Regions from separate parts of the Alteromonas sp. PRIM-21 genome, predicted to be linked through region 3. Evidence: predicted binding sites of a transcription regulator. Region 3 holds the regulator's gene; each other region holds the start of a gene.
What was found. Region 3 encodes FliA, which starts transcription of late flagellar genes. Its sites were predicted from a motif close to CTAAAGNTNNNNNNNNNNNNGCCGATA; they were not measured.
Positions count from the first base shown of each region.

Region 1: the regulator FliA is predicted to act here: its motif matches at 1,159-1,185, upstream of IW644_RS15770 (DUF5610 domain-containing protein).
Region 2: the regulator FliA is predicted to act here: its motif matches at 1,226-1,252, upstream of IW644_RS08640 (HAMP domain-containing methyl-accepting chemotaxis protein).

Region 1 is NZ_JADOEK010000011.1:169,887-173,017, reverse strand. It holds gene IW644_RS15770 (DUF5610 domain-containing protein) at 1-1,129, opposite strand, end outside; gene trmA (tRNA (uridine(54)-C5)-methyltransferase TrmA) at 1,320-2,417, shown strand; gene fabR (HTH-type transcriptional repressor FabR) at 2,496-3,089, opposite strand.
Region 2 is NZ_JADOEK010000004.1:200,968-204,098, forward strand. It holds gene IW644_RS08640 (HAMP domain-containing methyl-accepting chemotaxis protein) at 1-1,082, opposite strand, end outside; gene IW644_RS08645 (symmetrical bis(5'-nucleosyl)-tetraphosphatase) at 1,366-2,193, opposite strand; gene apaG (Co2+/Mg2+ efflux protein ApaG) at 2,201-2,575, opposite strand; gene rsmA (16S rRNA (adenine(1518)-N(6)/adenine(1519)-N(6))-dimethyltransferase RsmA) at 2,584-3,131, opposite strand, start outside.
Region 3 is NZ_JADOEK010000001.1:124,635-127,765, reverse strand. It holds gene IW644_RS00495 (protein phosphatase CheZ) at 1-388, opposite strand, end outside; gene cheY (chemotaxis response regulator CheY) at 423-806, opposite strand; gene IW644_RS00485 (RNA polymerase sigma factor FliA) at 843-1,574, opposite strand; gene IW644_RS00480 (MinD/ParA family protein) at 1,571-2,437, opposite strand; gene flhF (flagellar biosynthesis protein FlhF) at 2,443-3,131, opposite strand, start outside.

The DNA of each region.
Region 1 (3,131 bases), on a different contig from region 3:
CCATCATCTTCTCTAGATATTGAGCGATTGGACTAACCACATTACCGAACTTCGCGTTGTCGCTTTTATCTTCGTTATAGTGCTGAATATTTTCATATGTCTTTAGCACTTCTGTTTGTGTTGTTCTATTTAGTTGTAGCGCGTAACCAACCAACTCTTTGTCGTCAAAGCCTAAACTGAGTGCTTCTTCGAAAGCCTTGTCGATGTCGCCACTATAAAAGGTGTCGGCTAGATCCTGTACTTGTCCAATTAGATCAGCTATCGAATTCAATTCCTCTTCATCAAGCTCTCCTTTTAATGAAAAGCTTATACCGCTTCTTTCATAATATTGATAAGACGCTTGTTGGGAATAGCTCGCCGAAAAACCATTTTCATTTTGTTCACCATTTCCGCCAGATAGATCTTGAGATGCCTGAGCTTGAAAATTGAGTTGCTGAGAAGCCTGGAAAGATCGCAGGCTTTCAAAACTAAAGCTCACCTCATCACCATCTTTAGTACGAATTACCAAACTACCGCTTTTTTCGTCCGATGCAGCTAAAGCTTCTAAGGATGAAAGTTGAACAGCATTAGGCTGTTGGCGACCAAAGATATCGGTTTCTAGATCATTAATACCCGTATCAATAAGATCCCGGCTTTTAGTTATACCTTGCTCAATCTCTTCATTCATAAACCCAGCGAGATCTTTTTCAGCCATTGCGAAACCGCGGCTTACTCCTTCTCTTGCTTGGCTAAATAGCCCGGTCAGCTTTTCGTCACTGGCACCTCCATCGGCTGCGCCGCGAATAACGCTGCCCACGAACTTAAGTACGTTTCGGGCTACTTTTTCAAAATCGAATAAACCGTTCGACTTTTCTTCAAGATTTTTCTCTTTCGTTTCTTGTGGTTTTTGCCCATCTATTTCTAACGCTTGATTAATATTGCTACTTACCACGCGCAAGCCGATACTCGTCTGGCTACTTGAAACAGATACTGAAGCCGCTTGTTGCTTCGAGAACTCAGCGGCTTGCTGCAATCCGTCTTGCTGCAGCTGCTTTTTAAGCGCTTCATTCGGGTGAACCGTTGCCTTTTGATCCGCTTTCTGATCAACCTTTTGGTCTCCCATAAAAGCTTTAATTTGACCCACGTTCATAATTTGATCCTCACTATCCTCATTCTTATTATCGGCAAAGAATCAATATTGTTTAATTTTAATACAGCATTTTTTTCTAAAAGCTATTTAGGCAATCATGCATACTAATAATGAAGAAGTCGGGAGCGCTTGTTGCAGTTATTTTTTAAGGGACTACAATTCGCGACCTTAATAATGAATGGAGAATTTTATGACCACCAATGAACAACAACGCTATCAAGATCAGTTGGACGAAAAAGTAAATCGTCTCACCGCGTTGCTTTCTCCATTCAATGCACCAGAGCTTTCTGTATTCCCCTCGCAGCCAACGCACTATCGTATGCGTGCAGAGTTTAGAGTATGGCATGAAGGTGATGATTTATTTCACATCATGTTTAACCAGGAAACGAAAGAGAAATATCGCGTAGATAGTTTCCCTCCGGCTTGTAAAACAATAAACGATGCGATGAGACTTTTGCTTGAAGAAGTAAGACCGAACGAAACTCTAAGAAAAAAGTTATTTCAAATCGATTACCTTTCTGCACTGTCTGGCGAACTTGTTATAAGCCTTCTATACCATCGTCAATTAGATGAAGAATGGCAAGTGGCTGCAAAAGAATTAAAAGCAACACTTGAGACTCACTTTCCCAAAGTAAACATCATTGGTCGCGCTAGAAAGCAAAAGCTTATTATCGACAACGATTTTGTGATTGAGCGTTTACCAGTAAACGGTAGAGAATTCGTTTTCAAACATATAGAAAACAGCTTTACCCAGCCTAACGCTGAAGTGAACTGTAAAATGATTGAATGGGCTCTAGATTGTGTAAAGCCGCTCTCGGGCGATTTACTGGAAATGTATTGTGGTGCCGGCAACTTTTCACTACCGTTAGCCCTTCACTTTGATAATGTAGTGGGTACCGAAATAGCTAAACCTTCGGTGCAGGCTGCTCAGTTTAACATTGAGCAAAATCAACTTAATAATGTGAAGATCGTAAGACTCGCCGCTGAAGAATTCACTCAAGCTATGAAAGGTCAGCGCACGTTTAGTCGCTTAGAAGGCATAGATTTAAGTACTTACAATTTCACCACTGTATTGGTCGACCCTCCAAGAGCTGGATTAGATGAAGATTCACTTAGAATGATTCAAGATTACGATAATATTGTATATATCTCATGTAACCCCGAAACTTTGGCGCAGAACCTTGAGCTTTTGAGCGAAACTCATAAAGTGGCGCAGTCTGCGCTTTTCGATCAATTCCCATTCACTCATCACATTGAGGCTGGGGTTCTACTTACACGCAAAAGCTAATTTGCGTGTAAGTAAGGAAAAAGCTCACACTGAAATATAATTTGGAAGAACACTTTATACTGTAAATTCTTTTCCGCGCTAGGCTTTTTGCGTAGCGCCCACTTGAACAAAGCGAAGTTGCGCTTTCACTCTTTCGCCTATTTCACTTCTAAGCTTATCATCTGCTTCTAATGCTTCAGCCCCGGCACTAAATACCAGTCTTACCATTGCATCGGCTTGTAACTGGGCGCAGGCGTATTCTACGCCTTGCTGTTCGATAATGTAGTCAGTAAGTTCATCAATGAAATGTTGAATTTCTCTGAATACTGCAAGTCGGTAAGCCGAAGACGTACCGGTATGCTCTCGCAGTAATAATCGAAATACATTTGTATTGGCCGCGATGAACTCCATGAAGGTTTCAACAGAGGTATGGATTACGCCACCACCTGAAGCAATGCGCCTTCTAGCCTGACGCATAAGCTGGCGAAGCGCCAAACCCGCTTCATCCACCAGCGTTAGACCCAACTCGTCCATATCTTTAAAGTGTCGATAAAAAGACGTGGGAGCAATACCGGCCTCTCGGGCAACTTCACGCAAGCTAATTGCCGATAGACTGCGATTTTCGTCTAGCAATGAAAATGCAGCATGAATAATATTTTGGCGGGTTTTTAGTTTCTGTTCTTGTCGGCTCACGTTCGCACCCTGTGTTCATTAACTTTTAATGGTCTGATGATT
Region 2 (3,131 bases), on a different contig from region 3:
GCAACAGTAAGTAGTTCGTTCACGCGATAAAGCGGGCGTGTAATAGCGCGCACTGTGACGTAGCCAATGAAGGCTGCTACGGCAATAGAGATGAGAACAACAACAATAACAAAGGTGTTACCTGTTGTAATGGCACCGTTCACCTGATTTTCTATATGAGATGCTTTCTTATCAGCAAGATTCAGCAGGTTTTCAAGTGCGACAACACCCTGTGCGATATTTGAATCTGATGCATTAAGTGCTTGTTCAGCGTCATTTCTACGCTCTAAACGATCCACATGAAGCTGCACTACGCCGTCGTTGGCTTTTATGGCGTTGATAGCGTCATTTACTAAGTCGTTAATATCATCAAGTGTACCTGAGTCATCACGACCGCCCGCTGCTTCAACCATTTCGCTTAGCTGGGTAACTACTTTTTCAACTACAAGGTCAACTTCGTTGCCAAGTGTCTGTGAGCGAACTAGCGTTTCAGTTTTAATATATTCGTAAGAAACAGTAAGTAGCGAAAGAAGCGAAGTTTCAAGTTGACCACCAATCTCAGCAGCACGTCTGAGGTTAGGATCGCGCTGAACTGCGTCTAGGTCTGAAAAATCCAGAAGGTAGGTAGAGGCATCGTCTGCGTTATCTTCAGCATCACCTAGTTTGTCTTGTATATTGTTGCGCAAGTCGAGGTACATTTGGTGATTTTTGTACATAGCCTCAACATTAGTGATGTACGCATCATAAGATTCGCGAACACTGTTTAGCGTGTTTCTAAGCTCTGGCTCATTACTAACGGCCTGCGCTAGCTTATTGTACTCGTTTTCAAAGGTATCTTTGGCAGAGTCAAATGACGCTCTTTTGTCCTTAAGATCACTTAAATCTTCTTCTATGTAGCTTTCGAAGGTAAGTCGACCCATATTCAGGAAGCTTGCTTTTAGTGCATTACTGCCTGCCACCGTGGGCAAGGCAACGTCATTTACTTCCTCTGTTGCAGAGCCTATGGAATTGAGGTTATAAAGTGAGACAACACTTATAACGATTAGAAGTGCGCTAATCGCTACAAATCCCCCGATTACGCGTGTGGCTACCGTTATTTTCATCGGAACTCCTGGATGAGTGTTTTTTATTTTTATCCCTAACGATATTACCCGCCTCAGCTAACAAAATATAGCACTTATAAAGTGATGCTTGCTTAAATGCTGAGCAGGTAACGAAACATCATCGTTACTTTTACAAGTAAGTGTATCGGCTACAAAGACTTAATGTTTATTTTATTTAGCACTTAAGTCTAATTGTTATTACTGGTACAACCAGTTAAGCCGGGAAAAGCGGGTTCTTTCTCAGATAAGTTTCGTATCTATAGGCGTGTATACAATAATGATTCTATGCTGTAACGCTAATCAAAGCTGAGGTATCTAAATTCAACAGCGTCATACTTTGCCCCCACACGTAGCCAGTATCTAAACCAACAAATTGTGAGTTATTTGTATGACCTGATAGGGCGGCCCAGTGTCCGAAAATTACTCGCTGGCTCGTTGTGAGCTTTGTATTTTCTACTTCAAACCAAGGCTTTAAGGTGCTATTAGGACTATTAGAAACTGTACTAGGATGAGACTTGTTGTCAAAGTCGAGGGTGCCATCTGTATGAACAAACCGCATACGCGTACACGCATTTACAATAAAGCGCAGTCGCTCGTCGTCCTCAAGTTTATCTGACCACTTGTCAGGTGTATTACCGTACATCTTTGAAAGAAAAGTGGCGTAATCATCGGACTTAAGGATGTTGCTAACTTCATCACTAAGTGAAACGCACTCATCGATAGACCATTGAGGATAAAGACCAGCGTGAACCATTATTGATTGTTCGTCTAACTTCGCTGCCAGCGGGAACTGCCTCAACCAGTCGACAAGTTCTGTTAAATCTGCCGCATAAAGTAGTGGCTCTAATTTGTCTGACTTTTTCGCTTTGCGAATACCGTTTACAACAGCAAGTAAGTGAAGATCGTGGTTACCCAAAACACTACTAAATTGGCTGCCAAGAGATTTCAGAAAACGCAATGTGCTTAGCGAATCTTCTCCTCTTGCAACCAAATCGCCGACAGCAAACAGCTTGTCGTTTGTCTCGTCAAATTCTACTTTATCCAATACGCGGCGAAGGCCGTCATAACAGCCTTGAATATCGCCAATGACGTAGGTATTACCTTTAGACATAAAACCCTTAATGAAGAATGCTTGGAATAGCTAGGCGAAATACGTTTATAGGAACGCGGAAGCGCTCGCCGCTTTCTAGTTCCATTACATAATAGCCTTCCATATTGCCAACTGGTGTGTCAATGACTGCGCCGCTCGTATAGTCAAAATGTTCACCCGCTTTCATTATAGGCTGCTTTCCTACCACTCCATCACCTTCTACTTCTGACGTTTTACCGTTAGCGTCGGTTATCTTCCAGTAGCGACTAAGCAGTTGTACGGTATGCTCACTATTGTTTTCAATAGTAATGTGGTAGGCGAAAGCAAATTGCTTGGAATCTGAGGGAAGGTGCTCAGGAAGGTGACGGGTTTTCACCCGCACCTTTATATCAAGTACATCCATAGAGGAACTTACTGCTCTTGTTGGTGCTCTTTTGCCGATACAGCGTTAGCTATAGTGGCAAAGTCGTTAAGCGATAGCACTTCTGCGCGAGAAGTTGGATCTATCCCTAACTCGCGGATTTCTTCCTCACTTAAGCTGTCTTTCAGTGAGTTACGAATAGTTTTTCGGCGTTGATTAAAAGCCTGTGCGCAAACGCGCTCAAGCGTGTTTACTGATTCAACATCAACGGGTGGAGCTTGATGTGGAACTAGTTTTACAACAGCCGAGTCTACTTTCGGAGGTGGCTTGAAGGCACCTGGCGGAACATTCAAAACAGGGATCACGTGGCAATAATACTGGGCCATAACAGAAAGCCTGCCGTAGTTCTTAGAGCCAGGGCCCGCTGCTAGCCTGTTAACCACCTCTTTTTGAAGCATAAAGTGCATGTCTTCAATGCACTGAGCATGATCAAAAAGGTGGAACATTAGCGGCGTTGAAATGTTGTAAGGCAAGTTACCAAATACACGAAGCTTCTTGTCTTTTACTGGCATTTCTTTGCATAGTGCACCGAAGTCCA
Region 3 (3,131 bases):
TTTGGCGGTTCATCAGCTTTTTCCACTCTGGCATAACCTTTTCGATTCGCTCCGCGAGAAGTTCAGCGATGGGCATGCTCGCCTCTACGGCATCCATAGTAGTATTAGCAGCTTTTTCGGTTTCTTCAATTACGTAGGTAAGGCGGGACTGAGCATCAGGGATATCGTCTGTAGCTAAATTTTTGATGCGGTCGTCTATTTGAAAGTTGTTTAATGCGTCGTGGAGTTGACGCGTCAACTTGCCTACTTCAGCGAATAGCTCAACGTTTTCTTTCATTGAGACGGCTTCAAGTAGTGCATTAGCTGAAGCCTTGTCACCTTCTTCAAGAAAAGTGACAAGCTGCTTTGCTTCTTCTAACGATATTGGAACGTTTACATTCGTTGACATCCAGTAAACCTCATTTATCTGGTGAGCGTCTGGATCAACCTAAACGTTCGAATATTTTATCTAATTTTTCTTTAAGCGTTGCCGCGGTAAAAGGTTTAACAACGTAACCATTCACACCCGCTTGGGCGGCGGCAACGATCTGTTCCTTCTTCGCTTCAGCGGTCACCATAAGTACTGGCAGATGCTTAAGTTTGTCATCGGCTCTAATCGCTCGGAGCAGATCTATACCCTGCATACCAGGCATGTTCCAATCAGTAACAACAAAGTCGAAATCGCCTTGTTGTAACATAGGTAATGCGGTGCTTCCGTCATCCGCTTCCTGGATATTGGCAAAACCCAAATCTTTAAGCAGGTTTTTGATGATTCGTCTCATGGTTGAAAAGTCATCGACCACGAGAATTTTCATGCTTTTGTCCAAAATAGCCTCCACTGAGGGGTTAATTGTTTTTAATTTCTATTCTTCGTCAGCTTGCCACGACTTCATTCGTGATTTGAGTTTTAACATGGCTTGACTATGAATTTGACTGACTCTCGACTCACTTACGTCGAGAACCTCGCCTATTTCTCTTAAGTTTAGTTCTTCATCATAGTAAAGTGAAAGAACAATCGCTTCTCGCTCGGGTAATGTCGTTATTGCATGGGCCAGCGCTTTTTGAAATGCGCCCTGCATTAAATCTTCTAACGGTGCATCACTGCCTCGACTTTGCTCGGTAGTGATCACATCTTCCGACACACCTAAATCTTCAATGCCCACCAACTTCCCGGCATTTACTTCATTGAGCATCTGGTGATAATCCTGCAAGCTCACATTAAGCTTGTCAGCAATATCGGAATCTCGTGCGTCGCGCCCAGTTTCACTCTCTACCTGAGATATCGCTTCTGTTATCGCGCGACCATTTCGGTGAACAGAACGTGGCGTCCAATCACCTTTGCGTATTTCGTCCAGCATGGCACCGCGAATGCGGATACCTGCGAAGGTTTCGAAGCTTGCGCCTTTCGACCCATCAAAGTTTCGAGCGGCCTCTAACAAACCAATCATGCCTGATTGGATAAGGTCATCAACAAGTACACTCGCAGGCAGGCGCGCCATCAAATGGTGCGCAATACGCTTAACCAGAGGCGCATGTCTTTCGACTAACTGCGATTTATCTGTTTGCTGTTGATAAGCGGCTGCCTTGCTGTTCAACGTTGACTTCCTACGGCTTTTTCTGCAACTAATTGTTCAATGAAAAATTCTAAGTGGCCACCAGGCTGCGCTGGAATAGGCCAAGTAAGCGCCCTGTTTGCTAGCTTAGTTATCGCTACGGCTGCAGGAGAGCCTGGAAAAGCATCAACAATAGCTGTTTGCTTACGCACTGCTTTGCGAATATTTTCGTCAAATGGCACCGTCGCCACTAATTCTAGTGCAACATCAAGAAAACGCCCTGTCACTTTGCTTAATTTGCTAAATAATTCCTGACCTTCTCGCACATCGCGAACCATATTGGCTACAACTTTGAAGCGAAAAACACCGTGCTCACGGTTAAGGATTTTTATCAGCGCATACGCATCAGTTAGTGATGTTGGCTCATCGCAAACCACCACCATGATATCTTGGGAGGCTTTAGAAAAGCTTAGTACCATATCTGAAATGCCAGCAGCGGTGTCGACTATTAGTACGTCTATTTGAGAACGCAGCTCGCTAAACGCTCTTATTAGGCCAGCGTGCTGTGTGGGTGAGAGTTCCGCCATTGACTGCGTACCAGATGTGGCGGGAGCAATCTTAATACCGTGGGGGCCGGTTACTAAAACCTCGTCCAACGTGCACTCGCCAGAGAGTACGTGAGATAGGTTTTTCTCAACTCGCAGGCCTAGCATCACATCTACGTTTGCAAGACCTAGGTCCGCGTCAAGAACCATTACACGCTTGCCCTGCTTCGCCATGGCGATAGCAGTGTTAAGTGTAATGTTTGTTTTACCTACGCCACCTTTACCACCAGTGACGGCGATTACTTTGATTAACCGTGATTGCTTCATTTTTCTTAAGCTACTCGCTTGATCGTCAATCATACTGCTTATGCTGTTTTAATTGCGTTGTTACCACTAGTATGATTCAAACCGTACTTTTTATAAAGCTTTGCAGCAGCGGAAACCAAAGATTTCGCTTCTGCAATCTTAATGTCTTCAGGCACTTTTTGACCATCGGTGACATAACTAACCGGTAGTTGGTATTCAACCGCTGCACTAAGTACCTCTCCTAAAGAGTAGCACTCATCTAACTTTGTGAAAATACAGCCACTTAGTTCAATATCGTCATACGCTTGAATGATTCTCTGCAAAGCCGGATATTGCGTATTGGCTTGCGCTACCAAATATTTTTTAACTTTTGGCATTTGGCCATTGTCGAACTGCTTAATCTGCTTAATTAATCGACTATCACGCTGACTAAAACCTGCTGTATCAATCAATACTAGTCGCTTATGACGAAGTTGGAACAATAAATCTGCAAGTTCTTCACTAGTTTGCGCTTTTCGCACAGTACAGCCAATAATTTTTCCGTATGTCGCTAGTTGCTCATAGGCTGCAATTCTATACGTATCGATAGTAATCATAGCCACCGATTCTGCACCATATTTCTGCGCGTAGCGGGCGGCCAACTTTGCAACCGTAGTTGTTTTACCTGTACCAGTAGGCCCAACTAATGCAACGGCACCTTGTGAGCTAAGTATATCGTTTCCGGTAACATTTATGCGATTAGCCAATA